Regions from separate parts of the Verrucosispora sp. WMMD573 genome, predicted to be linked through region 2. Evidence: riboswitches for the same ligand, from Rfam matches in the RefSeq annotation. Region 2 holds a riboswitch; each other region holds the start of a gene.
The links. Region 2 has a riboswitch for cobalamin ahead of O7601_RS24350 (prenyltransferase/squalene oxidase repeat-containing protein). Riboswitches for the same ligand answer to the same signal wherever they lie in the genome.

Region 1: another riboswitch for cobalamin. It lies ahead of metE (5-methyltetrahydropteroyltriglutamate--homocysteine S-methyltransferase); the one in region 2 lies ahead of O7601_RS24350 (prenyltransferase/squalene oxidase repeat-containing protein).
Region 3: another riboswitch for cobalamin. It lies ahead of O7601_RS19755 (ribonucleoside-diphosphate reductase subunit alpha); the one in region 2 lies ahead of O7601_RS24350 (prenyltransferase/squalene oxidase repeat-containing protein).

What each region holds. Positions count from the first base shown of each region.
Region 1 covers NZ_CP114901.1:4,067,958-4,077,965, reverse strand. Annotated here, with positions in the region: gene O7601_RS18500 (hypothetical protein) at 1-179, opposite strand, end outside; gene O7601_RS18495 (hypothetical protein) at 624-1,427, shown strand; gene O7601_RS18490 ((4Fe-4S)-binding protein) at 1,442-1,861, opposite strand; gene O7601_RS18485 (DUF6817 domain-containing protein) at 2,051-2,593, opposite strand; gene O7601_RS18480 (SDR family NAD(P)-dependent oxidoreductase) at 2,650-3,492, opposite strand; gene metE (5-methyltetrahydropteroyltriglutamate--homocysteine S-methyltransferase) at 3,720-5,957, opposite strand; cobalamin riboswitch at 6,071-6,282, opposite strand; gene O7601_RS18470 (NAD(P)/FAD-dependent oxidoreductase) at 6,393-7,814, opposite strand; gene O7601_RS18465 (hypothetical protein) at 7,816-8,376, opposite strand; gene O7601_RS18460 (TetR/AcrR family transcriptional regulator) at 8,487-9,095, shown strand; gene O7601_RS18455 (hypothetical protein) at 9,053-9,409, opposite strand; gene O7601_RS18450 (SAM-dependent methyltransferase) at 9,482-10,008, opposite strand, start outside.
Region 2 covers NZ_CP114901.1:5,356,418-5,366,425, reverse strand. Annotated here, with positions in the region: gene O7601_RS24380 (PepSY domain-containing protein) at 1-478, shown strand, start outside; gene O7601_RS24375 (XRE family transcriptional regulator) at 620-1,177, opposite strand; gene O7601_RS24370 (FAD-dependent oxidoreductase) at 1,254-2,870, shown strand; gene O7601_RS24365 (helix-turn-helix domain-containing protein) at 2,973-5,195, shown strand; gene O7601_RS24360 (helix-turn-helix transcriptional regulator) at 5,283-6,428, opposite strand; gene O7601_RS24355 (cellulose binding domain-containing protein) at 6,589-8,091, shown strand; cobalamin riboswitch at 8,179-8,319, shown strand; gene O7601_RS24350 (prenyltransferase/squalene oxidase repeat-containing protein) at 8,420-9,463, shown strand; gene O7601_RS24345 (hypothetical protein) at 9,495-9,989, shown strand.
Region 3 covers NZ_CP114901.1:4,335,390-4,345,397, reverse strand. Annotated here, with positions in the region: gene O7601_RS19755 (ribonucleoside-diphosphate reductase subunit alpha) at 1-1,696, opposite strand, end outside; cobalamin riboswitch at 1,884-2,090, opposite strand; gene O7601_RS19750 (hypothetical protein) at 2,221-2,553, opposite strand; gene O7601_RS19745 (hypothetical protein) at 2,550-2,762, opposite strand; gene O7601_RS19740 (helix-turn-helix transcriptional regulator) at 2,816-3,958, opposite strand; gene metH (methionine synthase) at 4,187-7,702, opposite strand; gene O7601_RS19730 (PAC2 family protein) at 8,006-8,875, shown strand; gene O7601_RS19725 (GntR family transcriptional regulator) at 9,004-9,795, shown strand.

The DNA of each region.
Region 1 (10,008 bases), 1.3 Mb from region 2:
CCGAGGCGGTATGCCAGATACGTGACGGTGAACACGACGCTGAACACGACAGCCAGGACCGTCCGCTGCGGGCTGTCGAACCGGAGCCCCCCGTACAGGTGGTGGATGAACGTCACCAGGAATACCACTGTGGTCCAGGCGATGGCGGTTCCGCGCCGGTCCGCTGAAACTCGTTGCATCAACGCTCACATCCTTCGGACGTGGCCGGAATCCGGCCTGCCGCCAGCTCGATCGGCAGAGGCGACGGGTTGCTCGTGCACGGGCAGGTCATGCCGCCGAATCGTCTTCAGGAACTCACCCGCATCGACGATCTGGTCTTCGCGGTGGCATCGAGCCGCTCGATGCCGGCCAGCGGACGCTGTCCACGGAGATGAGTCTGAGCGGGCACAGCTATGAGCACCACTGCGACTTGGTAGGGAGAGCCATAACCTCAGCGCATGGCAACGCCTCGTATCGACGCCGCTCTCGCCAGCGGATCGGGCAGCGGTGCTACACCAGGATGAGGTGCGGTCGAGGCCGAGCCGCCGCAGCGTGCCGTCGAGGAGCAACCCCGCCCGCGCTGGTCCGACTTCCCCGGCTCCGCGTCGCGCTCGATCGTGGCTGACGCGGCGCACACTGAGACGATGGAGACGACCCGGGTCATCCTCTACCGTTTCCGGCTTCCGCTGCCAAGCGGCGACATGATCGTCCACCGGGAGGGCAGGACGACGGCTATCCGCTGGAACGACGAGCCGGTCGCGGTGTTGACCGTGGTGTGGGTGGATGACGATTCCCGGCACCGCTACTTCGTCGACCGCGATCTGGCCGACCGGTTCGGCCTGCGCCCCGCCGAGCGGGACTGGTCGTTCCTGTCGGTGGATCTCGAACCGGCCACGGCCGCGCAGTGGCGGGTCGCGGCGGAGAGCTACCTGACCGCGATACAGGCGGCCGAGCGCGACCGGCACGCGGCCCGGGATCATCCGCCGTGGTTCCGACGCAAGGCCGCCGCCGAGCGGGCACGGGCCCGGCACAGCGCGGCGCTCGAAGCCGCCGACAACGCCTACGCGCCGGTACGGGAGGCCGCCTCGCGATTGGTCGACGAGGTGTACGCCCCGATCGCGGCACGGGAGAGGGCCATCGCGGCAATCATCGGCAAGCCGCTCTGGAGGTACGTGCGCAAGGGCGACATCGCTCATGTGCACGCGGCCACCTCGGGCGGGTCGACCGCCGAACAGCTCATCTCTGCGATCACTCGGCAGAAGGGGATCACCGCGTTCCGGTGGGAGCCCGATGCCGTGGCGAAGGCCGTGGAGTTGCTCGGTGAAGAAGGATTCGAGGTGTGGTGGCACCGGTTCGCCGGGAATTGGCAGTACCGGCTCCAGCAGAACGAGAAGCCGTGGCGGGCCGGGGGCACCGGCCTCGCCGGCACCGGCGGCTTCGGAATCTGAGCGCGGATTTCGGGTCAGCCCAGCCGGGTCTGCCCGCAGGGCCCGCCGTGATCGCAGTACGGCTGCCGTTGGCTCCGCCCGCACCCGCACAGAACTGCCCTGGTCTCCGCCCGCATGCCTTGCGGCGTGTCCACTCTCAACTCACCGCGCACGATCAACTGTCCGGTGGAGTCGCGCCTGATCTGCGTCGGCCGGTCCGGGGCCTCCGCACCACCGTTTGCGAATTCGTACTGCAACGCTCCGGAGGGACACCGCCGCACCACCTCGGCCAGGCGCTCGCCCTCGGCGCCGTCGGGCCGGATCCACGGGCGCTGACCCGGGTCGAAGACCGCCGGCAGGCCGCGGACGCACTCGGCGGCGTGCAGGCAACGCCGGGCCTCGAAGGTGACCGTGATCGACCGCCCCTCGTACGCCTTCGTCGTTTCGCTGCTCATACCGACCTCCGTCGCTGCCGTACCGGGCTGCTCAGTCGCTGACTCTGCGGTAGCCTTGATCGAAGACGCGGCACCCGTGCATGTCGAACATGTCTGCCGACTGTTCATCGACGCACTCAGTCAGGAGGAACTCGACCTGCTCGCCAACATCTCCGATCGCGTCCGTGCCCACCTGGAGAGTCAGCGCGACTAAGGCCGAGCGACACCGAGGAGCCGCCGCGCCTCGCCGGTGACCTGGGGGGAAGCGATCGGAGCCCAGGCCGCGAACAGCGAGCGGAAGTAGTCGCCGTACCTGGCCGCAGTGGCCGGATTCTGCTCCACGACATCCAGTTCGTTGACGATGGTGAGGTCCACGAACGGTTGTCTCTGGTCGGGTTCCAGGTGCCAGGTCTGGTTGGTGAACCGGTCGACGACCACACCGGTCTCCGCCAGCTGCCGCCAGGTCCGCCTTCGGTCGCAGGCCCCGTACAGGTAGACGAGTGCCTCGGCGTCATCACCGATGAGGTTGCGGAGTGTGGCTCGATCGGCCCGGTCGAGCAGCGTCACATCGAAGCCGTCCGTGCCGTAGGCGGCATGCGCGAGACCGGCCAGCTGCGCGTCGACCACACATCTCAGGTCGGCGAGGCGGTAGTGGACCCGGCACAGATGGGCGTAGAGAGTGCCGCCGGGGTGCGCGATGGTCTCGGCCCCGCGCTGCCGCAGCCAGCGCCGCACCTCGGAATCCACGCTCATGGCCCGACCTTACGTAAGCCGCGTCCGGCCGGCGGCCCGTCAGCGAGGGCGGTTCGTCACACAGGCGCACCGAGCAGCTCGGTCGTCCGCTCCCACAGTCGGGTGGCCAACTGGTCGTCCGTGGCCTGCCGGTGGACCGGCCCGTCCGGTCTGAGACGGTGGAAGTAACCACCGTTGACCGCCTCCGGATCAGGGATCGTGGCCAGGTGAACCAGCGGTTCGGCGCCCTCAGCGAGGGTGGACAGACCGCCCAGCAGGCGGTACCGGACCAGCGCAGCGACCAGCGGGGCCTCCCGGTTGATGTCGGTGGCGGCGATCACCCCCGGGTGGAACGCCATCGCGGTCAGCCCGCTGCCCCGGGTACGACGGGCCAACTCGCGGGTGAACAGGATGTTCTGCCGCTTCGTCATCCCGTACCGCAGCAGCTCGGACCGTTTGCCGGCACCTTCGAGATCGTCGAGATCGACGCTGCCGAACCGGTGGCCCTTGCTGGAGGTGGTGATGACGCGCGCCCGCCCGCCGGCGGTCAACCGGCCCAACAGCAGGTTGGTGAGCAGGAACGGGGCCAGGTAGTTGACCTGGAACATCACATCATGACCGTCCTCGGTACGACTCCGCCTGGTCAGCACGACGCCGGCATTGTTGGCCAGCACGTCGATCCGGGGGTATCGACTCAGGAGCGTGTCGGCGAGCCGGCGTACGTCCGACAGCCGGGTGAAGTCGGCCACCAGCGGCTCGGCGCCCACCTGGCGCGCGACGGCGGCGGTCTTCTCGGGCGACCGGCCCACCACCACCACGGACGCCCCCAGACACGCCAACCGGCGGGCGGCCTCGGCGCCGATACCCGCACTGGCCCCGGTGATCACGACGGTCTTGCCTGCCAAGATCCGGTCACCCATGGCATCCATCTCCCCGAATGGGACGATGGCCCATCGTAGAAAACCAACAGCACGAACGCCACCGTCGGCGGGCCGGGTGAAAGGTGGTGCGGCCGGGTCTGCGATATCGGCGGTCAGCAGCGCGTGCTCGGGGCATCGGCCCCAACGGCCAACTCAGCCAGAACACCTGGCGACCCGACCACGAGCCGGGCGGCGGTGTGTGGTCGGTACCGCCCGGCTCGGTGCGATCAGTTCCCGCGTACCTCGGCGGCGGCGGCGACCAGGTGCCGCAGGGACGCCTCCACCTCCGGATAGTCGCGCGTCTTGAGGCCGCAGTCCGGATTCACCCACAACCGGCGGGCCGGCACGGCCGCGACCGCCCGGCGCAGTGCCTCGATCACCTCGTCGCGCGACGGCACCCGGGGCGAATGGATGTCCCACACCCCGGGTCCGACACCCCGGCCGTAGCCGATCGCGGCCAGGTCGTCGAGGACCTCCATCTTGGACCGTGACGCCTCAATGCTGGTGACGTCGGCGTCGAGAGCGTCGATGGCGTGGATCACCTCACCGAATTCCGAGTAGCACAGGTGCGTGTGGATCTGGGTGTCGTCGGCAACGCCGCAGGTGGCCAGCCGAAACGCTCCGACGGCCCAGTCCAGGTACGCCTTCTGGTCGGCCTTGCGCAGCGGCAGCGTCTCCCGTAGCGCCGGCTCATCGACCTGGATGACCCGGATTCCGGCGGACTCCAGGTCGCGGCACTCGTCACGCAGGGCCAGCGCCACCTGGTCGGCGGTGTCCGCGAGGGGCTGATCGGTACGGACGAACGACCAGGCCAGGATGGTGACCGGGCCGGTGAGCATGCCCTTGACCGGCTTGCTGGTCAGCGACTGCGCGTAGGTGGACCACTCGACGGTCATCGGAGCCTTGCGGGACACGTCGCCGTAGATGATCGGCGGGCGTACGCAGCGGGAGCCGTAGGACTGCACCCAGCCGTGCCGCGTGGCGGCGAAGCCGTCGAGTTGCTCGCCGAAGTACTGCACCATGTCGTTGCGTTCCGGTTCCCCGTGCACGAGCACGTCCAGACTCAGCCGTTCCTGCAACCGGATGACCTGCTCCACCTCCGTGCGCATCCGGGACGCGTAGCCGGCGTCGTCGAGGCTGCCGGCCCGGTGCGCGGCACGGGCCTTGCGCAGTTCGGCGGTCTGCGGGAACGACCCGATCGTGGTCGTCGGCAACTCCGGCAGCCCCAGTCTTTCCTGCTGGCGGGTGGCCCGGTTGGGGTACTCACCACGCTGCCGGTCGGTGCGGCGCAGCGCGGCCAGTCGGCCGCGCACGTCGTCGTGGCGCCAGGCTGCCGGGGTGGGCGGCAACGGCGCGGGTAGCGCGGTGGTGCCGTCGCGCAGCGCGCGGCCGAGCACGACGATCTCGTCGACCTTCTGTCGGGCGAACGCCAACCGCTCGGACAGCCGGGGGTCGAGGTGCGTCTCGGCGGACACGTCGACCGGCACGTGCAGCAGCGAACAGGACGAGGAGACGGCGACGTGATCGGCGAGCCCGGCGACCGTCGCGCCGGCCGTCACGGCGGCCCGCAGGTCGGTACGCCAGATGTTACGGCCGTCGACCAGGCCGGCGACGATGGTCCTGCCGCCCAGCGGGCCGGCGGCGGCGAGCCGGTGCAGGTTGCCCGGTCCGGCGACCAGATCCACGCCGACGGCTTCGACCGGAGTGTCCAGCAGCGCCGGAAGCGCATCGCCGAGATCACCGAAGTAGGTCGCCACGAAGATCCGTGGTCGGTGTGCGAGTTCACCGAGTCGGGTGTAGGCGCGACGGAGGGCATCGATCTCCGCGGAGCTACGGTCGACGACGTAGGCAGGCTCGTCCAGTTGCACCCAGTCGACACCCGCGTCCGCCAGAGCGGCGAGAATCCGGGCGTACGTCTGGACCAGGTCGTCGAGGCGGGCGAACGGATCGTTTCCCTTCGCCAGCAGCAGGAAGGTGGCTGGTCCGACGAACACCGGCCGGGTGGTGATGCCCAGGTCGCGTGCCTCGGCGTACTCGTCCAGCGCCTTCGCCGGGTCGGCGGCGAAGACGGTGTCCGGGGCGATCTCCGGCACCAGGTAGTGGTAGTTGGTGTCGAACCACTTCGTCAGCTCCAGCGCCGGCTCGGCGTCGACGCCGCGGGCCATGGCGAAGTAGGTGTCCAGCGCGGACAGGCCGAGCCGGCTGAACCGGGTCGGAACCGCGCCGACAGCGACCGCCGTGTCGAGCATCTGGTCGTAGTAGGAGAAGGTGTTCGACGGGATCGCGTCGAGACGGGCATCGCGGAGCGTCCGCCACGCCTGCACCCGCAGGCCGGCGGCGATGTTCGCCAGCGCCTCGGCGTCGATGCTGCCGGCCCAGTACGCCTCGACAGCCTTCTTGAGTTCACGATTGGCGCCGATGCGTGGATAGCCGAGCACGGTGCTCTGCCCGAATGCGGTACTCACCAGGGGTTCCTTCCCTCGAAGTGCCCGGCGGACACGGGAGGGTGGAAGACGGGTACGCCTCAGGTACCGGCTTCCGCCCTGGCCCTCCCGCGAGGCCGCCGGCGGCGCACACCGGCGGCGTGCGCAGCACTGGCAGGTCTTCGGACTCGCGGGCATGACACCAGGTCGCCTACTGGCCGTCGCTTCCCAGACCTCACGGTCCAGTGCTTTGTTGACGGCGGTCGTTCCCACTCACCGCTGCGGGGCAGTCCCGGATTCACACCGGGTTCCCTCTTACGACGCCCCGCCCACCCGGGCGGGACGTACCAGCACCGCCAGCCATCGTACGGGCCACGCCGCCGGGTGGGTCCGGAGTGCCCGGCCTGCGGGACGACGAGCAGGCCGAGCACCGGTGACCGCGTCCGGCGGCTGCGAGCCGTCGGAGGCGGCGTGCCGTCAGCGGCCGTACGTCTCCAACAGCCGCAACCAGACCTCGCTGACCGTCGGGTACGCCGGCACCGCGTGCCACAGTCGGTCCAGCGGAACCTCGCCGACGATGGCGATCGTCGCGGCGTGGATCAGTTCCGCGACGTCCGGACCGGCGAGGGTGCAGCCGACGATCACCTTCCGGTCCTCGTCGACGACCATCCGGGCGTGCCCCTGATAGCCATCAGCGTGCAGCGCGGCACCGGCGACGGCCCCCAGGTCGTAGTCCACGACCCGGATCCGCAGCCCGGCGGCCTCGGCCACAGCCGCGGTCAAGCCCACCGACGCGATCTCCGGGTCGGTGAACACCACCTGCGGCACCGCCCGCTCATCGGCCGTCGCGGTGTGCCGGCCCCACCGGCCGTCCTCGACCTTCAGACCCTTCGCCCGGGCCACGATCACGTCGCCCACCGCGCGCGCCTGGTACTTGCCCTGATGGGTCAGCAGCACCCGCCGGTTCACATCACCCGCCGCATACAGCCACTCGCCGCCGCCGACCACGCGCAAGGTGTCGTCGACCGTGAGCCAGGCACCCGGCGCCAGTCCCACCCGGTCGAGGCCGATGTCCTGGGTGTTCGGCGTACGACCGACCGCCACCAGCACCTCGTCTGCCTCGATCCGCTCGCCGTCGACAGTTGCGACGTGGACGACTCCGCGATCGTCGCGGTCGACGGAAACGGCCTCCGCGCCGAGGCGTACGGACACACCGGCCTCGCGCAACGACTCGGTGACCAGTTCACCGGCGAACGGCTCCGCCGACGGCAACAGGCCGTCGCGGGCCAGCACCGTCACCACAGACCCCAGGGCGGCGTACGCGGTCGCCATCTCGGCTGCCACGACGCCACCACCGATGATGGCGAGCCGACGGGGAACCGACCCGGCCGAGGCGGCCTCGCGGCTGGACCACGGCGCCGCCTCGCGCAGACCCGGAATATCCGGCAACAGGGCGCTGCTGCCGGTCGCCACGACCACGGCGTGCCGCGCGATCAGCGTCGTCGTTACACCGTCGACGCCGGTCACCTCGACAACGCGGGCGGAACTGATCCGCCCCTGACCACGGTGTAGCGCGACACCGGCCGACGCCAGCCAGGAAACCTGACCGTCGTCCCGCCAATGCGACGCGAAGACGTCGCGCCGGCCGAGCACTGCGGCCGCGTCCAGGTCTCCCGTCACCGCCTCCCGCGCACCCGGCAGTTGGCGAGCCGCCCGCAACGCGGACGCGCTGCGCAGCAACGCCTTGGTCGGCATGCAGGCCCAGTAGGAGCACTCGCCGCCGACCAACTCCCGCTCGACAATGGCGGCGGTCAGCCCGCCCCGCACGATCCGGTCGGCAACGTTCTCCCCGACCGGACCGGCACCGATCACCACGACGTCGTACTCGAGTGTGGTCATCTCAGCTGTCCTTCGCGGTACGGCCGAGGCGGATGGCCGCGATGAGGAAGAAGATGGCGCCGGGAATGGCGTAGCCAGCCGCATTGATCAATGACGGGTCATCCGCGGCGGCTGCGACGATGAAGGACCCACCAGCCAGAACCGAGATGCCGCCGCTGATGATCATCGGCCACTGGCCGCCCATCCGCCGACGGGTGACACCAACGACCAACTGGACCAGACCGGCGACGATCGCCCAGGCACCCCAGACCCGCAGGACAGCGGGAACACCGGACGCGCCTGCGACGCCCACTCCGACCGCCGCGATGAGGCTCACCGCGATGTTCACGTACAGCAGGGTCGGCGAGCCGGTGGCCCTTGACGAACGAAGATCGTAGATGGCCGCGCCCACGTCGAACAGCGGGTAGAGCACGAACAGCGCCACCGCGAGCGGACCGATCTCCTGGGCGGCGGCGATCGTCACGCCCGCCCACACGATGGCGAACGCGAAACGGATGAAGTACAGCCGCCGCAGCGCGGAGGCAGCCTCGGAGAGTCCGGGCGAAGCAGCGATTGTGGTCACGGGTGACCCTTTCAATGGAGAGGCGGGAGAACGAACGTTCTGTCTCTAAAGCATGCCAGGACTGCCCCGGGTCGTCAAGACCGAACGTTCTGTTCGCTAAAGTGGTGGGTATGACGCGCGGCAAACCCGACACTCGGCCCTCTGAGGCGCGCCTCCGGCTGCTCGCCACGGCGACCAGGATCTTCTACTCGGAGGGCATCCACTCCGTCGGCGTGGATCGGATCATCGCCGAGGCGAAGGTGACCCGGGCGACCTTCTACCGGCACTTCCCGAGCAAGGACGACCTCATCCTCGCCTACCTGCGTGAGATCCATGAGATGGAGCGCGGCACTGTCGACGCGGCCATCGCCGACAATTCATCACCTGTCGGCCCACTCCTGGCCATTGCCGGCTCCATCGCCCAGAACATCCAGGCCCCCGGCTTCCGTGGCTGCGCCTTCCTGAACGCGGCAGCCGAGTATCCCGACACGGAACATCCCGTGCGCCGGGAGATCATCGCCCACCGGCAATGGTTCCTGGACACGCTCAGCAAGCTGATGACGCAGGTGCACCCGGACACGGCGGACCCCGCCGCGCGCCGTTTCGTCATGCTCCGCGACGGCGCCATGGCAGCCGGCTGCCTCTTCGACCCCGCGCTGGTGTCCGAGACATTCCTGCACGGCGTCGACGACCTCCTTCAGACCCGTGCCGATCGACGATCGACCGGATCTATCGACTGAAGGGTGTCGCGGCCACCGAGGCGCAGGTGCCGGGCGAAGAACCCGGCCGCGTCCTCCCCCGCGTACCAGGGAACGCCCGTGTGTCCGCCCATGTTGGCGTGCAGCGTCTTCTCTTTGGAGCCGAAGGCGTCGAACAGTTCCAGGGCCGCCTGTCGGTCGTTCCCTTCGTCGTCCCATTGCAACAGCACGTGCAGCGGGATGGTGACCTGCCGGGCCTGCTCGACGATGAGGCGCGGCACGAAACTCCCGGCGAAGAGACCGGCGGCCACGATACGGGGCTCCACCACCGCGAGCCGGATGCCGACGGAGATCACTCCCCCGAGTAGATCCGTTGATCACCAACAGGAGAGGCTGGGACGGCGGACGGCTACCTCGTCCAGCCGCGTCTACGGTTTGTGGGCGAGTAGTCCGACGAAGGTGTGGTAGGTGTCGGTCTGCTTCGGCGCGGGCGTGTCCGGATCCGGACGCCATTCGGCCAGCGGCACCAGCCCCGGCTCCAGCAGCGTCAGTCCGTTGGTGAAGGAGAGGATTTCTTCGTCGGTGCGCCAGCGGCCGGTGCCGAGTGATTCGTTGAAGACGCGTTCGACTTCGCGGGCTTTGCGGGAGCCTTCGGGGTCGCGTTCGCCGGGGTCGCGGAAGTGTGAGATGGCCACGTAGCTGCGTGGTGGTAGTGCGTCGATCAGTTCGGCTGACACGGCTTGTGGTTGTTCGTGGTCGCCGAGGTGGTGCAGGATCGCGAAGAGTAGCAGCCCGATGGGTCGGTTGAAGTCGAGGAATTGGTGGACGTCGGGGTGGCTGAGGATGTTCTGGGTTTGCCGGATGTCGGCCTGGATCACTGTGGCGCGGCCTTCGGAGGCGAGTAGCGCCCGTCCGTGGGTCAGGACGATCGGGTCGTTGTCCACGTAGACCACGC
Region 2 (10,008 bases):
CAAAGGCGTGTTCAGTGTGATGAGCAGCCAGTGGTACAACGTCGGCAACCCCGCCGAGTCCGACGTCACCCAGGAGACGACGGTCCACGTCGACCAGTACAGCGGTGAGAAGGTCGGCCAGTACAGCTACGCCGACTACAGCGCCATGGCCAAGGTCGTGTCCCACGGGATCGCCCTGCACGAGGGGCGGCGCCTCGGCGTGGCCAACGAGATCCTGTCCACGCTGTTCTGCCTCGCCGTGATCTTCATGTGCGTCACCGGGCCGATGATGTGGTGGACCCGCCGCGGCACCGCCTCCGGGCTGGCCGCACCCCGCGCGAAACTTCCGATCTGGGGCAACTGGCTCCTACTCGCCGCGATGGCCGTCCTCGGCGTGTTCCTGCCCCTGTTCGGCCTGTCGCTGCTGGTGATCCTCGCCCTGGACCAACTCCTGATCCGCCGGATGCCGGCCCTCAGGAGCTTCTTCGGCACGGCGTGAACCTCGGCGACGGTCCAGGCGGAAGCCGTCGCACCGACCGAGGAGGGATTTCGGTCGTGCGGCGGCCCAGGAGATCGCCGCCCTGGCGATGCCGCGTGATCGGTGTGGACCTGCCGGTGTCCATTCCTGCCGGTTTCACGCTCACTGGTGCAGGTGTGCGCGCTGGCCCTCGCGGTCGAAGATCATGATCAGCTCGGCCGGCCGGTCGAGCGCCGTCATCGAGTGTGGCGTCATCGTGGAGAACTCGGCTGCTTCACCCTTTGCCACCTCGATCTGCCGCTCGCCGAGCCACAGCAGCACCCTGCCTTCGAGCACCAAAAGCCAGTCGTAGCCCGGATGGACCCGCTGGGCCGGCATCGTCGCCTCGGGCTCCAACCGAACCTTCATCGCCATGGTGCGCCCATCGACGCGGCTCAGCGGCCACGTCGTGCGCGAACCCGAGCGGTGCTGCACGGGACGGATCACCACGTCCTCGTCGCTGGTCGCCTCGAAGAGCACGTCGAGGCTGACCTGTAGCGCGGCGGCCAGGGGGACGAGCACGTCGAGGCTCAGCGTCCGTTTTCCCGTCTCGACCCGGCTGATCGTGGACGGGCTGAGGTTGGTGCGTTCGGCGAGCTCGTCCAGGGAGTAGCCGAGCGTAGTGCGGATGCTGCGCAGCCGGGTGCGCGCCAGCCGCTCCACCTCACTGCGGTCGCTCATCCTCCGAGTATGAACCCACCTTGCGGATTCCGCAAACTGCCTTTCACCTGACGCCAGGCGTTCCTACGCTGGACGCATGACGGAGCACGCACACGAAACACCCGAACACCCACCCCACCAGAGCATCGTCCGCAGGTGCGACGTCGCCGTCATCGGCGGCTCAGCGGCCGGTCTGGCGGCCGCGCTGCAACTCGCCCGTCAGCGCCGCTCGGTCATCGTCGTCGACGACGGCACGCCGCGGAACGCGCCGGCCGCGCACATGCACGGCTACCTCGGACGCGAAGGCACCCCGCCCGAGGCGATGCGGACCATCGGGCGCGCGGAGGTCCGTAGCTACGGCGGCAACGTCCTCACCGGCCGGGTCCTGGCGGTGCGCAACGAGGACGACGGTTTCCACCTCGCGCTCTCGGGCGGCCACGGTCTCGTCGCCCGCCGGGTACTGGCCGCGACCGGCATCGTCGATGAGCTTCCCGACATCGAGGGCCTCGCCGAGCGTTGGGGCCGCCAGGTGATCAACTGTCCGTTCTGCCATGGCTGGGAGGTCCGTGACCTGCGGGTCGTGCAGATCGTCACGGCGGCGATGGGACTGCACCCGACCCCGCTGATGCGGCACCTGACCGACCAGTTGACCGTGGTGCTGCACGGCGCGACGGGGATCGAGCCGGCCGCGGTGCAGGCCCTCGTCGCCGCCGGGGTTCCGGTGGTCGAGGGCGCGGTGCGGCGGGTGGCGAACGCCGGCCCGGACGGGTCACTCGTCGTCGAGCTCGCCGACGGCCGCAGCCTGCCAGCCGACGCGATCCTCGCCGGGGCCCGTTTCCGGCCCCGGGTCGAGATGCTCGCCGGGCTGGGCATCGACACCGCGGCCCACCCCAGCGGACTCGGTCAGCTCGTCAAGGTCGACTCCACCGGGCGCACCAGCGTGGAAGGCGTCTTCGCCGCCGGAAACCTGACGGATCCGAGTGCCCAGGTCCTGCCGGCCGCGGCGAACGGTAGCTGGGTCGGTGCCCAGATCGCCTTCAGCCTCGCCGCCGAGGACGCCACGGCGGGTGTCCGTCCCTCCGGCGTCGCGATCGAGTGGGACAGCCGGTACGGGGACCAGGAACGCATGTGGAGCGCCAACCCGAACGGCACACTCGTGGCGGAGGCGACGGACCTGCCTCCCGGGCGGGCGCTCGACATCGGCGCGGGTGAAGGAGCCGACGCCCTGTGGCTGGCCGAACGAGGCTGGCAGGTGACCGCCTCCGACGTCTCCAGCAGGGCACTCGGCCGCATCCGGGCCGAAGCGGAACGTCGCGGGCTCGACGTGCGCACGTTGCACCGCGACGCCAACGAACCCGCCGCATACGCGGACGAGACCTACGACCTCGTTTCCCTGCAGTACGGCTCGTTCCAGCGCACCCCCGAGCAGCGCGGACTGCGCAACCTGCTCGACGCCGTGGCGGTCGGTGGGACGCTGCTCGTCGTCAGCCACGATCTGACCGGGCTCGAACCGGCGGACCCCGCCGAGCAGACCCGCATGTACGACCCGCAGGCGTACGTCGGCATCGACGACATCGCCGCCGAGATCGCGGCTTCGGGGGACTGGCGCGTCGACGTGCACGAGACCCGCCCGCGCCCCCCGGGGGCGATCAGCACCCACCACGTCAACGACATCGTGCTGCGCGCCGTCCGACTTGACAGGCACCGGGAGTAGGGCCACGGCGAACGGCAGTGCGCCCGGACGATCGCAAGCTCATGGCTTCCGTCGATACGATTGCCCGGTCGACGTCGTGCGGAGGCGGGGGTCGGGGTGCGGGTGGGCGACGGCACCAGCCTGGGACAGCTGTTGCGGCACCATCGGGCGGCAGCCGGACTGACGATCGAGGAACTTGCCGACCGGTCCGGCGTGAGTACCCGGGCGCTGAGCAACCTCGAGCGTGACCTGGTCCGCCGGCCGCAGCGCCGTACCCTGACCGCGGTCCTCGACGTGCTGGCGCCGCCGGCCGGCGACCGTGCTCTGATCGAGGAGAGCGCCGGCGTGGGCCGTCCGCCGCCCGGACCGTGCCCGATGCCCGCGCCGCCCGCCGATTTCACCGGCCGGGTCGCTTCGCTCGGCAGGCTGACCGAACTCGCCGGATCGGAGGAACCGCCGGCCATCGTCGCCGTACTGACCGGGCAGCCCGGCGTGGGCAAAACGGCGCTGGCGCTGCGCGCGGCCCACGACCTCGCCGACCGTTATCCAGACGGGCGGTTCTTCGTCGACCTGCGCGGTACCCACGAGCACCCGGCGACCGCCGGCGAAGTGCTGCAACGGCTGCTGCTGGCGCTTGGCCTGGGCGCCTCGCGGATACCATCCGACGTTGCCGAGCGGGCCCGGATCTACCGTGGGTTGCTCCGGCATCGGCGAACGCTGCTGGTGCTGGACAATGCGGCCTCAGAAGAGCAGGTGCGTCCGCTGCTGCCCAGCGACGGCCCGGCCCTGGTGCTGCTTACCTGTCGGCGTTGGCTGAGCGGGCTGGAGGCGGTGCACTGGTTGCCGCAGGAGCCACTGTCACCGGCCGAGTCGATGGCGCTGCTGCGGACGGTCGGCCACATTGAGGAAGCCCCGCCGGAGCGGATCGCCGCACTCGCCGGGCACTGTGGGCACCTGCCGCTTGCGCTGCGGATCGCCGGGCAGCGGCTGCGCGACGAACCCACGCTCACCGTCGCCGATCTCGACGCACGTCTCGCGCAGGCTCGGGATCGCGTCGCTGCCATCGACGGTGGCAACTCCGGTTTGTCCGCGGCGCTCACGCTGTCGTACCGCTGGCTCTCGGTGACCGGGCGCACGACGCTGCGGCGACTGGCGCTGATCCCGGGGCCGGACTTCGGCGCGGAAGCCGTGGCCGTCCTGTGCGCAGTCGACCTGGCCGAGGCCGAGGATCGGCTCGACGGGCTGGTCGAGTCCGGACTGCTCGGGCTCCGGCCACCGGACCGCTACGGGCTGCACGACCTGGTCCGCGCCTTCGCCATGGCCTGTTTGGAGCGGGACGAGCCGTCGGCCGCGCCGACGCTGCGGGAGAACCTGGTGACCTGGCTGCTGGAGGCAACCGTCCGGGCCGGGCGGCACTTCGAGCCCGGCGGACCGGCACCGGACGACAACTTGGACGCGGACCAGGCCCGCGACTGGCTCGACACCGAGCGGGAGAACTGGTTCCCAGCGCTGCGGATCGCGGCCGAGACCGGACGGGACGACCTGGTCGTCGCGGTCGCCGACGCGCTGCACTGGTTCTCGGACCAGCGGATCTACCTGGATATCTGGCCGGAGGTCTTCCGGCTGGCCGCTGAGGCGGCGACCCGCACCGGTGACCTGACCCGGCAGGCCACGCACCTGAACTATCTCTCCTGGGCGCAGACGCTCTGTCTGAACGACGCCTCCGCAGGGTTGGAAACCGCCCGGGCGGCGCTGCGGTCGGCGCAGCGGGCCGGCGACCGGGCCCAGCAAGGCTGGGCGCTGCTCTACGCCGCGTCCGCGCAGCTCCGGCTTCGTGAGTTCGAAGCCGCCCGGAGGTTGTTGCAGCGAGGCAGCAGGATGCTACGCGCGGCCGGAGATCACGAGGGCACGGCGCAGGCCATGTCGATGCTCGGCATCGCGTTGCGGGCGCTCGGCCGTACGTCCGACGCGCTGCGGGTGCACCGGCGTACGTTGCGGCTGCTGCGCGACGCGGAGTTTCCGATCGCGGCCGTGCCGCGCGCCTACTCGGACGCGATCGCCTGCCGGTGGATCGGGTTGGATCTGACGGATCTGGGGCGCTGGGGCGAGGCGGTCGGCATCCTTCGCGAGGCGGTGGCAGGCACGCGCTCCTGCGGGCTGCGGACCCAGGAGATGGCCGCACTGATCGAGCTGGCCGAGGCCCTGCGCCGCACCGGTTGCCCTGCGGAGGCGGGTGAGCATCTGGCGGCGGCGGTCGAGCTGGCTGGCTCGCTCGGTGACGCCGATAGCGTCGCCCGCGCCCGTACGGCGTTGGCCGAGCTGAACTCCGGGGCGGACGGTGGCTGAGCGGCGGCCGATCGGGTGTTGCGGGTGGATGGGCAGAGCGGCACGGGTGAGCGTCGTGGGCGCCCGGACCGGCGGGCCGCTAGCGGCTCAGGCTGCGGCGAGCGGCACAGCCGGGCGGGTGCCTGCGGCGCGGGCGACCGCGAACGCGAGCAGGATCGGATTGATCCCGTGTTCGCCGGCGATCCACCCGCAACCGGCCAGGTCGGCGACCGCCGCTGCGGGCGGCGTCGACGCGGCCAGCGCGCGGACCGCCGCGCGCAGCGGCTCCGGCAATCTCCGGTAGCCGTGCTCAAGGGCCGCGCCCACCGACAGGTCACCGGCGGTGAGTGCCTCAAGCTGCCGCCCTGGCCGGGCGAGCTGCGCGGTGATGCGCTCGATCGACCACGGGTGCCGGGTCCGCACCCGGTTCGCCACGGTGCGCAGCGCCAGCGGCAGACCGTGGCAGAGCTGCGCCAGCTCGGACACCCGCGCGTCCGGGGCCGTCGAGCCGATCATCCGGTGCAGCGCCAGCTCGGCGTCGGTCGTCGGCAACGGCGTGAGCACCCGCCGGGCGCGCCTCGGTGGCAGGGTCGGCCGCCCGGAAGTGGTCACCACCGCTACCGACGCTCCCCGGTCCGGCAGCAGCGGTGCCAGCCGGACCGCGTCGGACGCATCGTCGAAGACCAGGAGCATCCGCCGCCCGCCGACCAGCCGCCGCCACGCCGCGACCGCGGCAGGGTCGTCGTCCGGCGCGTCGTCGCCCAGCGAGCGTGCCAGCTCCCGGGCCAGCGCGGCGGGGTGTGGAGCGGGCGAGCCGCCCAGCGCCACGAACCGCACCCCGTCGGGAAAGTCGCCACTCATCCTGGCGGCGGCCTGCGCCGCCAGCGCGCTCTTGCCGATGCCGGGCAGGCCGGCCAGCTCGATCACCCGGTGCCGGGACGCGGCGCCGGCCAGCCGGTCGAGATCGTCGTCGCGTCCGGTGAAGCACGGCGTCAGCCGGGGCAGGCCGATCGCCGCCGGTTCGACCCGGACGGCGGCGCGCAGCCGGCTGCGGTCGTCCGGGCCGAGGCGCAGGGCCCCGGCCAGCGCGGCGAGGGTGCCCTCGTGGGGGCGCCGGATGCGGCCCCGCTCGATGCCGCCGATGGTGCGCGGGCTCACGCCCGATCGTGCGGCCAGACCGTCGATGGTCAGCCCGGCGGCGGTACGCAGCACCCTGAGTGCGGAACCACCCGCGAGTCGTCCGTAGTCACTCACAGCCCGTCCCGGTGGGGTGTGCTCAGCTGTCCTGAGTGACGCTAATGACTACGCTCCAGTAAGGTCACCACCGTCGGTGTGTCACTGCCCACATGCTCACGGTGAAGTTGCCGGTGCTTCTGCATGGCTGCGAGTCGTCACTCTCGGTTGACTCTGGGCCATGCAGACCTTCCGAACCGCCCTCCGCGTGGCCGCTGCCGCAGCGCTCACGCTGTCCACAGTCGGACTGACCACGGCCGGGGTCGCCGCCGCCTCACCGGCCGCGCCGCCCGGCGTACCCGCCGCGAATCTCTTTGAGAGACTGTCGCCCACCGTGCAGGAGCGGATGGCCGGACAGCTGACGCTCGTCGACGCCGCCAGCGTGATTCGATCCGCCGTGGAGGCGGGTGAGCCGCGCGGCTACGCCGGCCTCGGCCTGGTCGACAACCACGTCACGCTGTGGTGGAAGGGGGCCGTGCCGGCCGACATCGCCGCAGCCGTCCGAAGCGTCGAAAAGCTCGCCGAGGTGAGGGTCGAGCCGGCCAGGTACAGCGGCAAGGAACTACAGGCCGCCGCGGTGAAGCTGCGCCGTGTCGTGGCGGAGGATCGCTCGGATGCGGCGCACACCGTGCGAATCAGGACCGATGGCAGCGGGCTGGAGGTGGCCGTCGACACCGCCGGCGGAGCGAAGGTTCCGGCGTTGCCCGCCACCGGCGTCAAGACCAGCACCGTGGTGGCCCAGAAGCCGGAACAGCACGCCACCCGCTTCGACGACGATGCCCCGTGGAACGGTGGCGCGCGCATCTGGAACGGCGGAGGGGACCTCTGCACGTCCGGCTTCGGGGTGCGCGACCTCGCCGACGACACCCCTTATGTGCTCACCGCCGCGCACTGTGGACCGCTCGGCGGCGAGTGGTTCGACGGCGTCGGCGAGCCGATCGGGTTCATCGTCGAACGCCACGGCCCGCACGACATCGCACTGATCAGCGCAGCGTCGGCCGGCAGCGACGTGTACGTCGGCGGCCTGCACGAGTCGACGAGGGTGCCGGTGGCTGGCTGGACCCAGGTCTTCCCCGGCCAGATCCTCTGCCAGTCCGGGCAGACCACCGCAGAGATCCACGGCGCTCCCATCTGCAACCTGGAGGTGCAGTTCCACTACACCGACGAGCAGGACCTGGTCGAGGCCACCCAGTTGGACGGCGGGGAGTCCGGCTACGGCGGTGACAGCGGCGGCCCGGTCTACCAGGTGAAGCCGGACGGCTCGGTGCTGGCCGCCGGCACCCACACCAGCGGCCTCGGCAGCGGCATCGGCTTCCAGGACTTCGCCACCGTACGCGACGACTTCGGCGACATCGTCCCGGTGACCGCTACCGCCGGCCCGGCAACCTGCCAGGTGTCCTACCAGGTCACCACCTGGTCGGGCGGTTACACCGCGAACGTGACCATCTACAACTGGGCCGCTGCCATCAACGGCTGGCAGCTGGCCTGGAACCTGTCGGCCGGCAGCACCATCACCACCCCGTGGAACGCCGGGATCACCCAGAACGGCCCGGCGGTGACCGCGTCGAACCTGGCCTACAACGCCAGCATCCCGAGCGGCGGGGCCGTCACCTTCGGCTTCAACGCCACCGGCACGCCGAACGTGCCGTCGCCGATCACCCTCAACGGCCAGAGCTGCGCCTGATCAACCACTCAGCAGGGCCTGGCAGCGGAAGCTGCCAGGCCCTGCGCGGTGTGTTCGACAGCTGATTGACAGTGGCCGTGTGGCGGACGAGACTGGCGCGACAACTGCACAACCGCGTGTGCGTGCGGGGGAAGTCCGGTCGAAGTCCGGCGCTGGCCCGCAACGGTAGGCCGCTGGGAGCATTCCTGGTGGCGAGCCCGAATACCTGCCGTACTCGCGAGTCTCTGCTCCTCACCCGTCGTGGCCCACGGGTCGGAGGCCGGCCAGCCGGGCCATCGCCGGGCGGGCCGGGTTCCTGACGACCGCCGGGCCGGAAAGGCGCTCCCCGATGGTCGTTCGCCTGAGCCGGCACCGCCTGCTCGCCCTGCTCTGCGGGATACTCGCCGCCCTCACCCTCAACACACCCGCGATCGCCACACCTGCGCAGGTCGGCGCCGTTCGCGCGGATGCCGCCGCCGGCTGGTTGGCCCGACAGTTGATCGACGGGGAACGTTTCGAGGCTGTCTTCGACGGAGTCGCGTACCCGGATCAGGGTTTGACCCTGGACGCGGTCTTCGCGTTCGCCGCGGCCGGTGTCGCCGACGACTTCGGCGCTCGGGCCCTGGCCTGGGTCACCCGGCCGGACATCCGCGACGGCTACATCGGCGACGGCGCCGCCGAGGCGTACGCGGGCGCTACCGCCAAGCTCGCTCTCGCCGTCGCGGTCCGCGGCGGTGACCCGACCGACGTCGGCGGTGTGGATCTCATCGCCCGACTGCTGTCGCTCCAGAACCCCGGCGGTCGGTTCACCGACCGGTCGGCGTGGGGTGACTACAGCAACGCGTTCAGCCAGTCCTTCGCGCTCCTCGCGCTGGACCGGACCGCGCAGGGCGTGCCGGCGCTCGCCGCCGGATGGCTGGCCGGCACCCGGTGCCCGGACGGCGGCTATCCGCTGCTGCCGGAGCAGCCGGTTTGTGTCTCTGATGTGGACGCCACCGCCGCCGCGGTGCAGGCGCTGCGGGCCGCTGGCCGCCCGGCCGATGCTGCCGCGGGACTGCGCTGGCTGATCTCGGTGCAACGTGCCGATGGCGGGTTCACCAACGCCGGTGGGGTTGCGAACGCCAACAGCACCGGGTTGGCGGCCCAGGCGTTGCGCGACGGGGGCCGGCCGTTGGCCTGGGTCCGGGCCCGCGTCTTCCTGGCCGGACTTCAGGTCGGTTGTGCCGCCCCGGTCGCCGACCGGGGTGCGGTCGACTTCGACGGCGGCGTCTTCGATCCCGGAACCGCCCCCCGCGCCACCGCCCAGGCTGTCCTCGGACTGGCCGGCACCGGATACGCCCGGCTCTCCACCGTCACCGCGACCACCGGCGCGCCCACCCTGCCCTGCCGCTGACCGGCCGGCAGATTCCGTCCCATCAGAAGGAGTGCTCATGTCCCAGGTCTACGATCCCGTCCGTCGGTGGCTGGCGAGCATCGCGGTGGCGGCTGTCGTCGCCGTCGGGTTGATCGCTGTCGAGCCGTCTCCACGAGCCGCGCAGGCCGCCGCCTGCACCGGGACGACCGGGGTCACCGTGGTGGTCGACTATGGTTCGCTCGGCGGCGGCGTCCAGGTGGCGTGCGCGCTCGGTGACCCGGCCACCGGGCTGGCCGCCCTGCAGGGCGCCGGCTTCACGGTGACCGGTACGCAGCGATGGGGGCTGGCCTTCGTCTGCCGGATCAACGGCAAGCCGACCGCCGCGACGGAACCCTGCATCAACACCCCGCCGGCCAGCGCGTACTGGTCGTACTGGCACGCCTCCGGCAGCGGCGCCGCCTGGACCTACAGCACGCTGGGAGCGACCAGCTACAACCCGGCGCCGGGGACGGTGGAAGGCTGGTCGTTCGGCTCCGGCGCGGCACCCAGTATCACCGCGCCCTGACCTGCGGGTACGCTGCTTG
Region 3 (10,008 bases), 1.0 Mb from region 2:
CCGCGCCCCACAGGTCGGGATGCAACTCACCCTTCGCGGCGCGGGTTTCGGCGTACGCCGGATGCGGGCCGAACCGCTCCGCCAGCCCGGCCGACGTCTCCAGCGCGGTCAGGAAGATCTCCTCCTGCACCCGGGTGGACAGCTCCCGCGCCGACGCCGAGTCGAACGGCAGCCGCAGCGTGAACAACGCGTCCTGCAGACCCATCAGCCCGAGCCCGACCGGACGCCAACGCGGATTCGACACCGCCGTCTGCTCGGCCGGGTAGTAGTTGATGTCGATCACCCGGTCGAGGAACACCACAGCCGTGCGTACCGTCGCGCGCAGCTTCTCCCAGTCCACGCCGTCGGCGGTGACGTGCGCGCCCAGGTTCACCGAACCCAGGTTGCACACCGCCGTCTCGGTGTCGCTGTTGACCTCCAGGATCTCCGTGCACAGGTTCGACAGGTGGATCGTGTTGCCGGGCGCACCGGTCTGGTTGGACAGCCGGTTCGCCGCGTCCTTGAACGTCATCCACCCGTTGCCGGTCTGCGCGAGCGTACGCATCATCCGGCCGTAGAGATCGCGGGCCTTGACCGTCCGGACGGCCTTCTTCTCCGCCGCCCGGTACGCCTCGTCGAACGCCTCGCCGAACAGGTCCGGCAGCTCCGGCGCGTCCGACGGGTCGATCAGCGACCAGTCGCCGTCGGCCTCGACCCGCCGCATGAACTCGTCCGGAATCCAGTTGGCCAGGTTCAGGTTGTGGGTACGCCGGGACTCCTCCCCGGTGTTGTCCCGCAGCTCCAGGAACTCCTCGATGTCCGGGTGCCACGGCTCCAGGTACACGCAGGCCGCGCCCTTGCGCCGGCCACCCTGGTTGACCGCCGCCACCCCGGCGTCGAGGGTTTTGAGGAACGGCACGATGCCGTTGGAGCGGCCGTTGGTGCCCCGGATCAACGCGCCGCGTCCCCGGACCCGTGACCAGGAGATGCCGATGCCGCCGGAGAACTTCGACAGTTTCGCCACCTGGTGGTAACGCTCGTAGATCGAGTCGAGTTCGTCGCGCGGCGAGTCCACCAGGAAACACGACGACATCTGGGTGTGCCGGGTGCCCGAGTTGAACAGCGTCGGTGAACTCGGCAGGTACGCCAGACTCGACATCAACCGGTAGAACCCGATCGCCTCACCCGGTGTCTGCGACAGCCCGCAGGCCACCCGCAACAGCCAGTACTGCGGCGTCTCCACCACCTCGCGGGTCTGCGGATGCCGCAGCAGGTACCGGTCCGCGACGGTGCGCAGCCCGAAGTACTCGAACCGCAGGTCACCGTCCGGGTCGACCGCGTCGTCCAGCTTGCGCGCGTTGCGGGCCACGAACGCGGCGGTCGCGTCCCCGATCAGCCCGAGGCCGTGCGCGTACCGGATGGACTGGCTGAAGCTGGCCACCTGCTGCCCACGGACCTCCTTGTCCACGTACGCGGCCAGCAGCCGCGCCGCCAGCTTCGAGTACTGCGGCTCCGCACCGATCAGCTCGGCGGCCGTCTGGATAGACAGCTTGTCCAACTCGGCGGTGGTGGCACCGTCGTACAGTCCGCTGATGGTCTTCGTGGCCACCCGCAGCGGATCGACCTCGTCCAGGTCGGCCACCCACCGCTCCACCGCACGGACGATCTTGTTGACGTCAACCGGCTCGGCGTCCCCGTTGCGCTTACGGACCTGCATCACCTGCCGGCGCTGCTCCGACACACCTGGGTCGGAGTCCGGCTTCTCCCGCACGACCGTCACGTCTCTCTCCTCGCGCCGTCTACCGAGGGCCTCGGACACGCGGGAGGACGCCACGGGATCCGCGCAGGCGGCACGGCCCGTCCATGGCGTCGGCCGTCCCACGCGGCCTGCGGCCGCCGCCCACGAGTGCGGGCGGCGTGCTGGCAGGTCTTCGGACTCGTGGGCGTGCTCTCGCGCTCCTACTGGCCGTCGCTTCCCAGGCCGGAACCCAGTGCTGTGTGACGGCTGTCGTTCCCACTCACCGCTGCGGGGCAGCCCCGGATTTCCACCAGGTTCCCTCTTGCCTCGACCGCCCCGGATGGGCGCCCGAACCAGCTACGAGTGACACCATATATGGGCGGCCCGCGAACGCAAGACACCAGATGGTGTGTCGGCGTGTCTCACAACGGATGTCACACGCAGCTCCGAACAACTCACCGAAGTCGCCTACCGGAACGCCACGCTGAGGAAACGGCGGCATACTACGGCGGCCCGCAGGAGCACCGCGTCCAGGCGGTGAACCGGGTGGTGAGTTCGCCCGGATCGGCGGCCGGCATGTCATCCAGCGCGGCCGTGAGCAGCGCGCCCACGTACATCGACAGCCCGATGCGATCCCGGCCGTACGCCTCACCGAGCCGTACCCGCGCCGGAGCGCACGGCCATACCGGTTCGCCGTCGCAGGTGCCGCACGTCCACTGCGGCCGGCGCGGTAGGTGTTGGTCGCAGAGGCGGCCGGGCAGGGCGTCGACAGCGCGGCCGATCCGGATCGCCTCAGCGGCCATAGCGTCGCGGTAGCGCACGGGTCGCCCGGTCATGCCGGCCACCGCGCGTTACGCCGCGCCTGATCGAGCAGGCGTCGCCGGGCCGCGTCCTGCTCGATTTCCTGCCACCGTTGCCCGGTGCCGACCGGCGGCACGGACCGCCGCCGCAGCCACCACCGAAATCTGCGCCACACGCCCACCGCCGCCACCTCCGCCAGGTCGTAAGGGGCTGACGGCGCTGCACGGGGGAACACCACCGCCACCCACAAACAGCGTGCGATGACGGCGTGTGCCCAGGTCAGAGGCTTGGTGTCCGCTACGGGTTGACGGACAGACCCAAGTCGCGGACAGCTGCGTCAACCTGTCCGGCCAGGCGTCGTGAGGCCGTTGACACCGCGATGGACCGTGCCTCCTCCAGCACCCGCTGCGCCGAGCCACTGTCCCCGGCCCGGCCGTGGGCGATGGCCAGGTGCACGAGGTGCCCGCCGTGCCAGTCGGCGCTCTCGGCCGTCTCGTCCACCCCCGTTGTGCCTGCGGTCAACAGCTCGACGGCCCGGTCGTTGGCCCGCGCGTCACGATCGCCCAAGTACCGCCACACGATGCCCTGCTGTACCGCGTAGAAGGCCGGGGTGTACCAGTATCCCCACGCGGGCAGTGGCGTCTCTGCCGCCTCGGTGGCCAGGTCGGCGGCTTGCGTGAGCATCTGCCGCACGTCGGTCGGGCACGCCCCAGCCATGGCCAGCCCACGCGCCTCCTGGCCGGCGGAGTACGCGCGCAACGCCGTGTTGGCTCGTGGATCATCCCGGGCGGCCCGGGACAGCCCGATCATCGCTGGCAGGTCGCCGCGGCCCTCCGCCCGGTGCCCCTGGAAGGACAGCACGGTCGCCGTCAGGTCGGCGTTGCTGGCCTCTGTGGACCACTGCAGACTGCGATCCAGCCACACGCGGGCGGTTCGGTCGTCACCGTTGGCGATACCGAGCCAACCGGCGAACTGCGCCCATTGCGCAGCCATGTCGACCACCGCCGGCCGCACCTGGTGGCCAGCCTCGCGCAGCAGCGACACGATCGTGTCGAGTTGGACGCGTACGGGCGGTAGGACGGCTGCGGCGCCGATGGAGTCCTCCAGCCGCCGGTATCCGGCGAGCACGTCGCCCAGGATGCGAACCCCGGCCAGATCTACACGGCCCGGATGCGCGGCGACGTAGGCAGCCCGCCGGTCGCCGTCGGGAACGTCAACGACCATGGCGGCGAGCGCACCACCGGCGGCCAGCGCGTCATCGAGGCGGACGGCGACGTCGACGGCTGGGCGGGTCTGCCCTGTCTCCAGCTGATGAATGACGCTCTTGCCATGGCTCACCGCTGCGGCCAGCTGGCGCAGCGACAGGCCACGCTCACGGCGTAGCCGGGCCAGCTCAGCTGGGAATCGCGGGTCGACGATGGTGGGTGCGCGTGGTGGCATGGTGTTGCTCCCGCGTGGAGGACCACGGCTGGCCAACCGTCCTCAATACCGGCGGGCCGCCACAGTCGACATTACTCAGCAGCGGCACGCCACGACAGCGGCCGACACGCGACCGGGCCATGCCGGCGAGGCGACACCACCCATCCGCCCCGGCAGAACGGATGATGTCGGCGGTGGAGGCCGACCGCAACAGAGTCTGCTCCTGGCCGGCCCGGCTGTCCTGTACGGCTACTTGGCGTTGAAGTAGCTGGCCTCGGGGTGGTGGACGACGATGGCGTCGGTGGCCTGCTCCGGCATCAGCTGGAACTCCTCCGACAGCTGCACCCCGATCCGTTCGGCACCGAGCAGCTCCACGATCTTCGCCCGGTCCTCCAGGTCGGGGCAGGCCGGGTAGCCGAAGGCGTACCGGCAACCCCGGTAGTCGGTGCGCAGCAGGCCGGCCAGGTCGGCCGGGTCGTCGTCGGCGACGGTACGGCCGTCGGGCAGCCGCAGCTCGGCCCGGACCCGCTTGTGCCAGTACTCGGCGAGGGCCTCGGTGAGCTGCACCGACAGCCCGTGCACCTCCAGGTAGTCGCGGTACTCGTTGCGGGCGAACAGCTTCGCCGCGTACTCGCTGACCGGCTGGCCGACGGTGACCAGCTGCAACGCGACCACGTCCAGGTCGTCGCCGCGCGGGCGGAAGAAGTCGGCCAGGCAGAGCCGGCGCTCCTGCCGCTGCCGGGGGAACGTGAATCGGGCCCGCTCGGCGTGCCCGTTCTCGTCCAGGACGACCAGGTCGTTGCCCTCCGAGTAGGCCGGGAAGTAGCCGTACACCACGGCCGCCTCCAACACCTGGTCGGCGATCAGCCGGTCCAGCCAGTAACGCAGCCTCGGCCGACCCTCGGTCTCCACAAGTTCCTCGTACGACGGGCCCTTGCCGCCGCGCGCACCGCGCAGCCCCCACTGGCCCATGAAAGTGGCCCGCTCATCCAGCAGCGCCGCGTAGTCGGCCAACGGCACCCCCTTGACCACCCGGGTGCCGTGGAACGGTGCGACCGGCACCGGAACGCCGACCGCGACGTCGGAGCGTACCGAGGTGTCGTGCAACTCCGGCAGCGACTCGGCGACGACCGCGCGCTGCCGTTCCCGGCGGGCCCGCCGGGCCGCGAGGGCCGCCTCCCGCTCGGCGTCCACCACCGGGGCACCGCCGCGCTTCGCGGCCATCACCCGGTCCATCAGGGACAGCCCCTCGAAGGCGTCGCGGGCGTAGTGCACCTGGCCGGGGAACATCGACCGCAGGTCGTCCTCGACGTACGCCCGGGTCAGCGCCGCGCCGCCGAGCAGGACCGGCCAGCGCTCCGCGACCCCGCGCGACGCCATCTCGACCAGGTTCTCCTTCATGATGACGGTGCTCTTGACCAGCAGGCCCGACATCCCGATGGCGTCGGCGCGGTGCTGCTCGGCGGCGTCGAGGATGGCGGAGATCGGCTGCTTGATGCCGATGTTCACCACCTCGTAGCCGTTGTTCGACAGGATGATGTCGACCAGGTTCTTGCCGATGTCGTGCACGTCGCCCTTGACGGTCGCGAGCACGATGCGGCCCTTGCCGCCGTCGTCGGCCTTCTCCATGTGCGGTTCGAGGTACGCCACAGCGGTCTTCATCACCTCGGCCGACTGAAGCACGAACGGCAGCTGCATCTGACCGGAGCCGAACAGCTCACCGACGACCCTCATGCCGTCCAGCAGGATGTCGTTGATGATGAGCAGCGGAGCGGTGCCGGCCGCCATCGCCGCGTCGAGGTCGGCTTCCAGGCCGTTGCGCTCGCCGTCGATGATCCGCCGCTTGAGCCGCTCGTTGAGCGGCAGGGCCGCCAACTCCTCGGCCCGGGTGGCACGCGCCGAGGCGGCGTCCACGCCCTCGAAGACCTCGATGAACCGCTGCACCGGGTCGTAGCCCTCACGCCGCCGGTCGTAGACCAGGTCGAGGGCGATCTCGCGCTGTTCGTCGGGAATCTTCGACATCGGCAGGATCTTGCTGGCGTGCACGATCGCCGAGGTGAGCCCGGCCTGCACGCACTCGTGCAGGAAGACCGAGTTGAGCACCTGCCGGGCCGCCGGGTTCAGTCCGAACGAGACGTTCGAGATGCCCAGGGTGAAGTTCACCCCGGGCCAGCGACGGGCGATCTCCCGGATCGCCTCGATGGTCTCGATGCCGTCGCGGCGGGTCTCCTCCTGACCCGTGGCGATCGGGAAGGTCAGCGCGTCGATGAGGATGTCCGAGCGGTGCATCCCCCACCGACCGGTGAGATCCTCGATCAGCCGCTCGGCCACCCGTACCTTCCACTCCGCCGTGCGGGCCTGCCCCTCCTCGTCGATGAGCAGCGCGACCACGGCGGCGCCGTGCTCGGCGACCACCGGCATCACCCGCGCGTACCGGGAGTCGGGGCCGTCGCCGTCCTCGAAGTTGACCGAGTTGACCACGCACCGGCCACCGAGCATCTCCAGGCCGGCCTCGATCACCGCCGGCTCGGTCGAGTCCAACATGATCGGCAACGTGGAGGCGGTGGCGAACCGGCCGGCCAGCTCACGCATGTCGGTGGTGCCGTCCCGGCCGACATAGTCGATGCAGAGGTCCAGCAGGTGCGAACCGTCGCGGGCCTGACCTCGGGCGATCTCCACACAGGACTGCCAGTCGGCGGCGAGCATCGCCTCCCGGAACGCCTTGGAGCCGTTGGCGTTGGTCCGCTCCCCCACCATCAGCACGCTGGCGTCCTGCGCGAACGGCACGTGGTGGTAGATCGAGGAGACACCCGGATCGGTACCCGGCTCACGGGCCACCGGCCGGGCCCCGCCCAGCCGTTCGGCGAGCACCCGGATGTGCTCCGGGGTGGTGCCGCAACAGCCTCCGACCAGGGAGACGCCGTACTCGGTGACGAAGCGTTCCATGGCGTCGGCCAGCTCCACCGGGGTCAGCGGGTAGACCGCGCCATCCGCGGAGAGCTGCGGCAGGCCCGCGTTAGGCATCACCGACAGCGGCACCCGGGCGTGCTGCGAGAGGTAGCGCAGATGCTCGCTCATCTCGGCCGGACCGGTGGCGCAGTTCAGGCCGATCAGGTCGACCCCGAGCGGCTCGATCGCGGTCAGCGCGGCACCGATCTCGCTGCCAAGCAGCATGGTGCCAGTGGTCTCCACGGTGACGTGACAGATCAGCGGGATCCTGCGACCCAACTCGGTCATCGCCCGCTGCGAGCCGATGACCGCAGCCTTGACCTGAAGCAGGTCCTGGCAGGTCTCCACGATCAGGGCGTCCGCGCCGCCCTCGATCAGCCCGGCGGCGTTCGCCTGATAGGCGTCGCGCAGCGTGGCGTAGGTGGCGTGCCCGAGGGTGGGCAGCTTCGTACCGGGACCGATGGACCCGAGCACGAACCGGGGCCGCTCAGCCGTCGAGTACGCGTCGGCGGCCTCCCGGGCGATGCGGGCACCGGCCGCCGACAGTTCGCGGATGCGGTGCTGGATGTCGTACTCGGCGAGGTTGGGCAGGTTCGCGCCGAAGGTGTTCGTCTCCACACAGTCCGCGCCCGCCGCCAGGTACGCCTCGTGCACCCCACGTACGACGTCCGGACGGGTGACGTTGAGGATCTCGTTGCACCCCTCCAGACCGTCGAAGTCGTCCAGGGTCAGGTCCGCAGCCTGCAGCATCGTGCCCATCGCCCCGTCGGTGACGAGGATCCGGTCGGTCAACGCGTCGAGCAACGAAGTACGCACGACCTCAGGTTAGTGCGGTCGGCCGGGCCCACACCCCTGCGTACCGTCCGATCCCACATTGTGTCATCGGGATCACGTTGCCCGTTTTGGTGCCCATTGCCCAGCACCGTGGACGGCCGGCCGGTGTCCGCGCACTCCCACTCCGGTGCCGACGCCCGCCCCATCCGGCGCGGCCGACGGGCCGGGCCCGGGGCTGGCACGTAGGCTGACTGACGTGAAGGACTACAGCGACACCGCCACGCACCGTGGGCGGACGACCGGGACCATCTCCCGGGCCGCCGGTGACGAGCAGGAGGTGACGGCGTGACCGAGTTCGACGGGCTGCCGGTGCTGCGGTCCCCGGTCGCCATCTGCGCCTTCGAGGGGTGGAACGACGCGGCGGACGCATCCACCGCGGCGGTCGAGCACCTGGAGCAGGTGTGGGAGGCCCGGCCCGTCACCGAGTTGGACCCGGAGGACTTCTACGACTTCCAGGTCAGCCGGCCCACGATTGCCATGTCCGACGGCGCCACCCGCCGGGTGGAATGGCCGACCACCCGGTTCACGGTCGCCAGCCCCGCCGGCACCGAGCGGGACGTGGTGCTGATCCGCGGCATCGAGCCGAGCATGCGGTGGCGGACCTTCTGCGAGCAGGTGCTGGAGATCTGCCACAGCCTGGAGGTCGAGCGGGTGGTGCTGCTCGGCGCCCTGCTGGCCGACGTGCCGTACACCCGGCCGCTGCCGATCAGTGGCAGCGCCTCCGACGCCGACGCGGCGCGCCGCTACCAGCTCACCCCGACCCGGTACGACGGGCCGACCGGCATCGTGGGCGTGCTGCACGACGCCTGCACCCGCGCCGAGGTCGACGCCGTCTCGTTCTGGGTCCACGTGCCGCACTACGCCAACAACCCGCCCTGCCCGAAGGCCACCCTCGCCCTGCTGCACCGGGTCGAGGAGGTGCTGGACCTGCCGGTGCCCATGGCCGACCTGGCCGAGGAGGCCGCCGAGTGGGAACAGCGGGTACGCAGCGCCGCCGAGCAGGACGCCGAGCTGGGCGAGTACGTCCGCGAGCTGGAGGAACGCGTCGGTGACGCCGGCATCACCCCGTTGACCGGGGACGAGATCGCCCAGGAGTTCGAGAAGTACCTGCGCCGCCGCGGCGGATCCGCCGGCCCCACCGCCGGTTCCTGGTAGCCCTCCCTTCGTTCGCTCTGTAGACCCCGGGTCGTTCGTCGGCCCGGGGTCTCGTCGTGTGTGTCGGGGTGGCGGCACAAACGACCTGTACGGCATCCTAGGAACCTAGCTGAAAATGAGGAGGCGGGATGCAGATCAACCCGGGGGCGGCCGAATTTCCGCACCGGCAGATCGCGGCGCAGCTCAAGAGCCAGATTCGGCGCGGCGACTGGGCACCGGGCGAACGGCTGCCGTCCATCCCGGCCATCGCCGAGATGTTCGGGGTGGCCAAGCAGACCGTCCAACGCGCCGTGGACCAGCTGCGGGTCGAGGGCATTCTGATCACCAAACCCGGCTCCGGTACGTACGTGCGGGGCACCCGGCGGCGACTCAACCGGCTCTCCCGAGGCCGCTACGGCGGCTTCCGCGGCTACCACACCGACCTGGCGGCCCGCTATCGCCAGCAGCTCGTCTCCGTCGGCCGCTCCCCCGCGCCGCCCGAGGTGGCCGACGCGTTCGGCGTACCCGACGGCACCGAGCTGCTGTGCCGCCGCCACCTCGTCCGTACCGAGGACTCACCGGTCGAGGTGGGCGCCTCCTGGTTCATGCCCACCGACACGGCCGGCACCAGTCTGGAGCGGGTAGAGGCGTTCGGCCGCCCGCTCTACCAGGAGGCAGAGGAAGCCACCGGCCGCCGGTACGCGACCGCCACCGACACCATCACCGCCCGCCAGCCGAGCCGCGAGGAGTCGGAGATCCTCCAGATCCGGCCGGACACCCCGGTGCTGCACCTGCTGCACGTGGCGTACGACCCGCAGCGCCGCCCCATCGAGGTCGCCCAGGCCACCTGGCCCGGCCCGGTCACCACGCTGACCGAGGAGTACCAGATCCCCGCACCCACCGCCGAGCCCGACCCCGACCCCGGCCTCGTCCTCGGCTGACCCACCCCCACCACCCCACGTCCGCCTCCCATGGGGACCGCACCCCGACGGGGAACAGCAAGCAGCAACATCAGCGATGTTGTCCCCTCACGGGCGTCCGAGACAGCAACATCGGGGAAGTTGCTGTCTCAAGGCGTCCGGGCAGGGCGCCCACAAGGACAGGATCGGGGACGTTGTCCTGCGGCGTCCGAGACAGCAACATCGGCGAAGTTG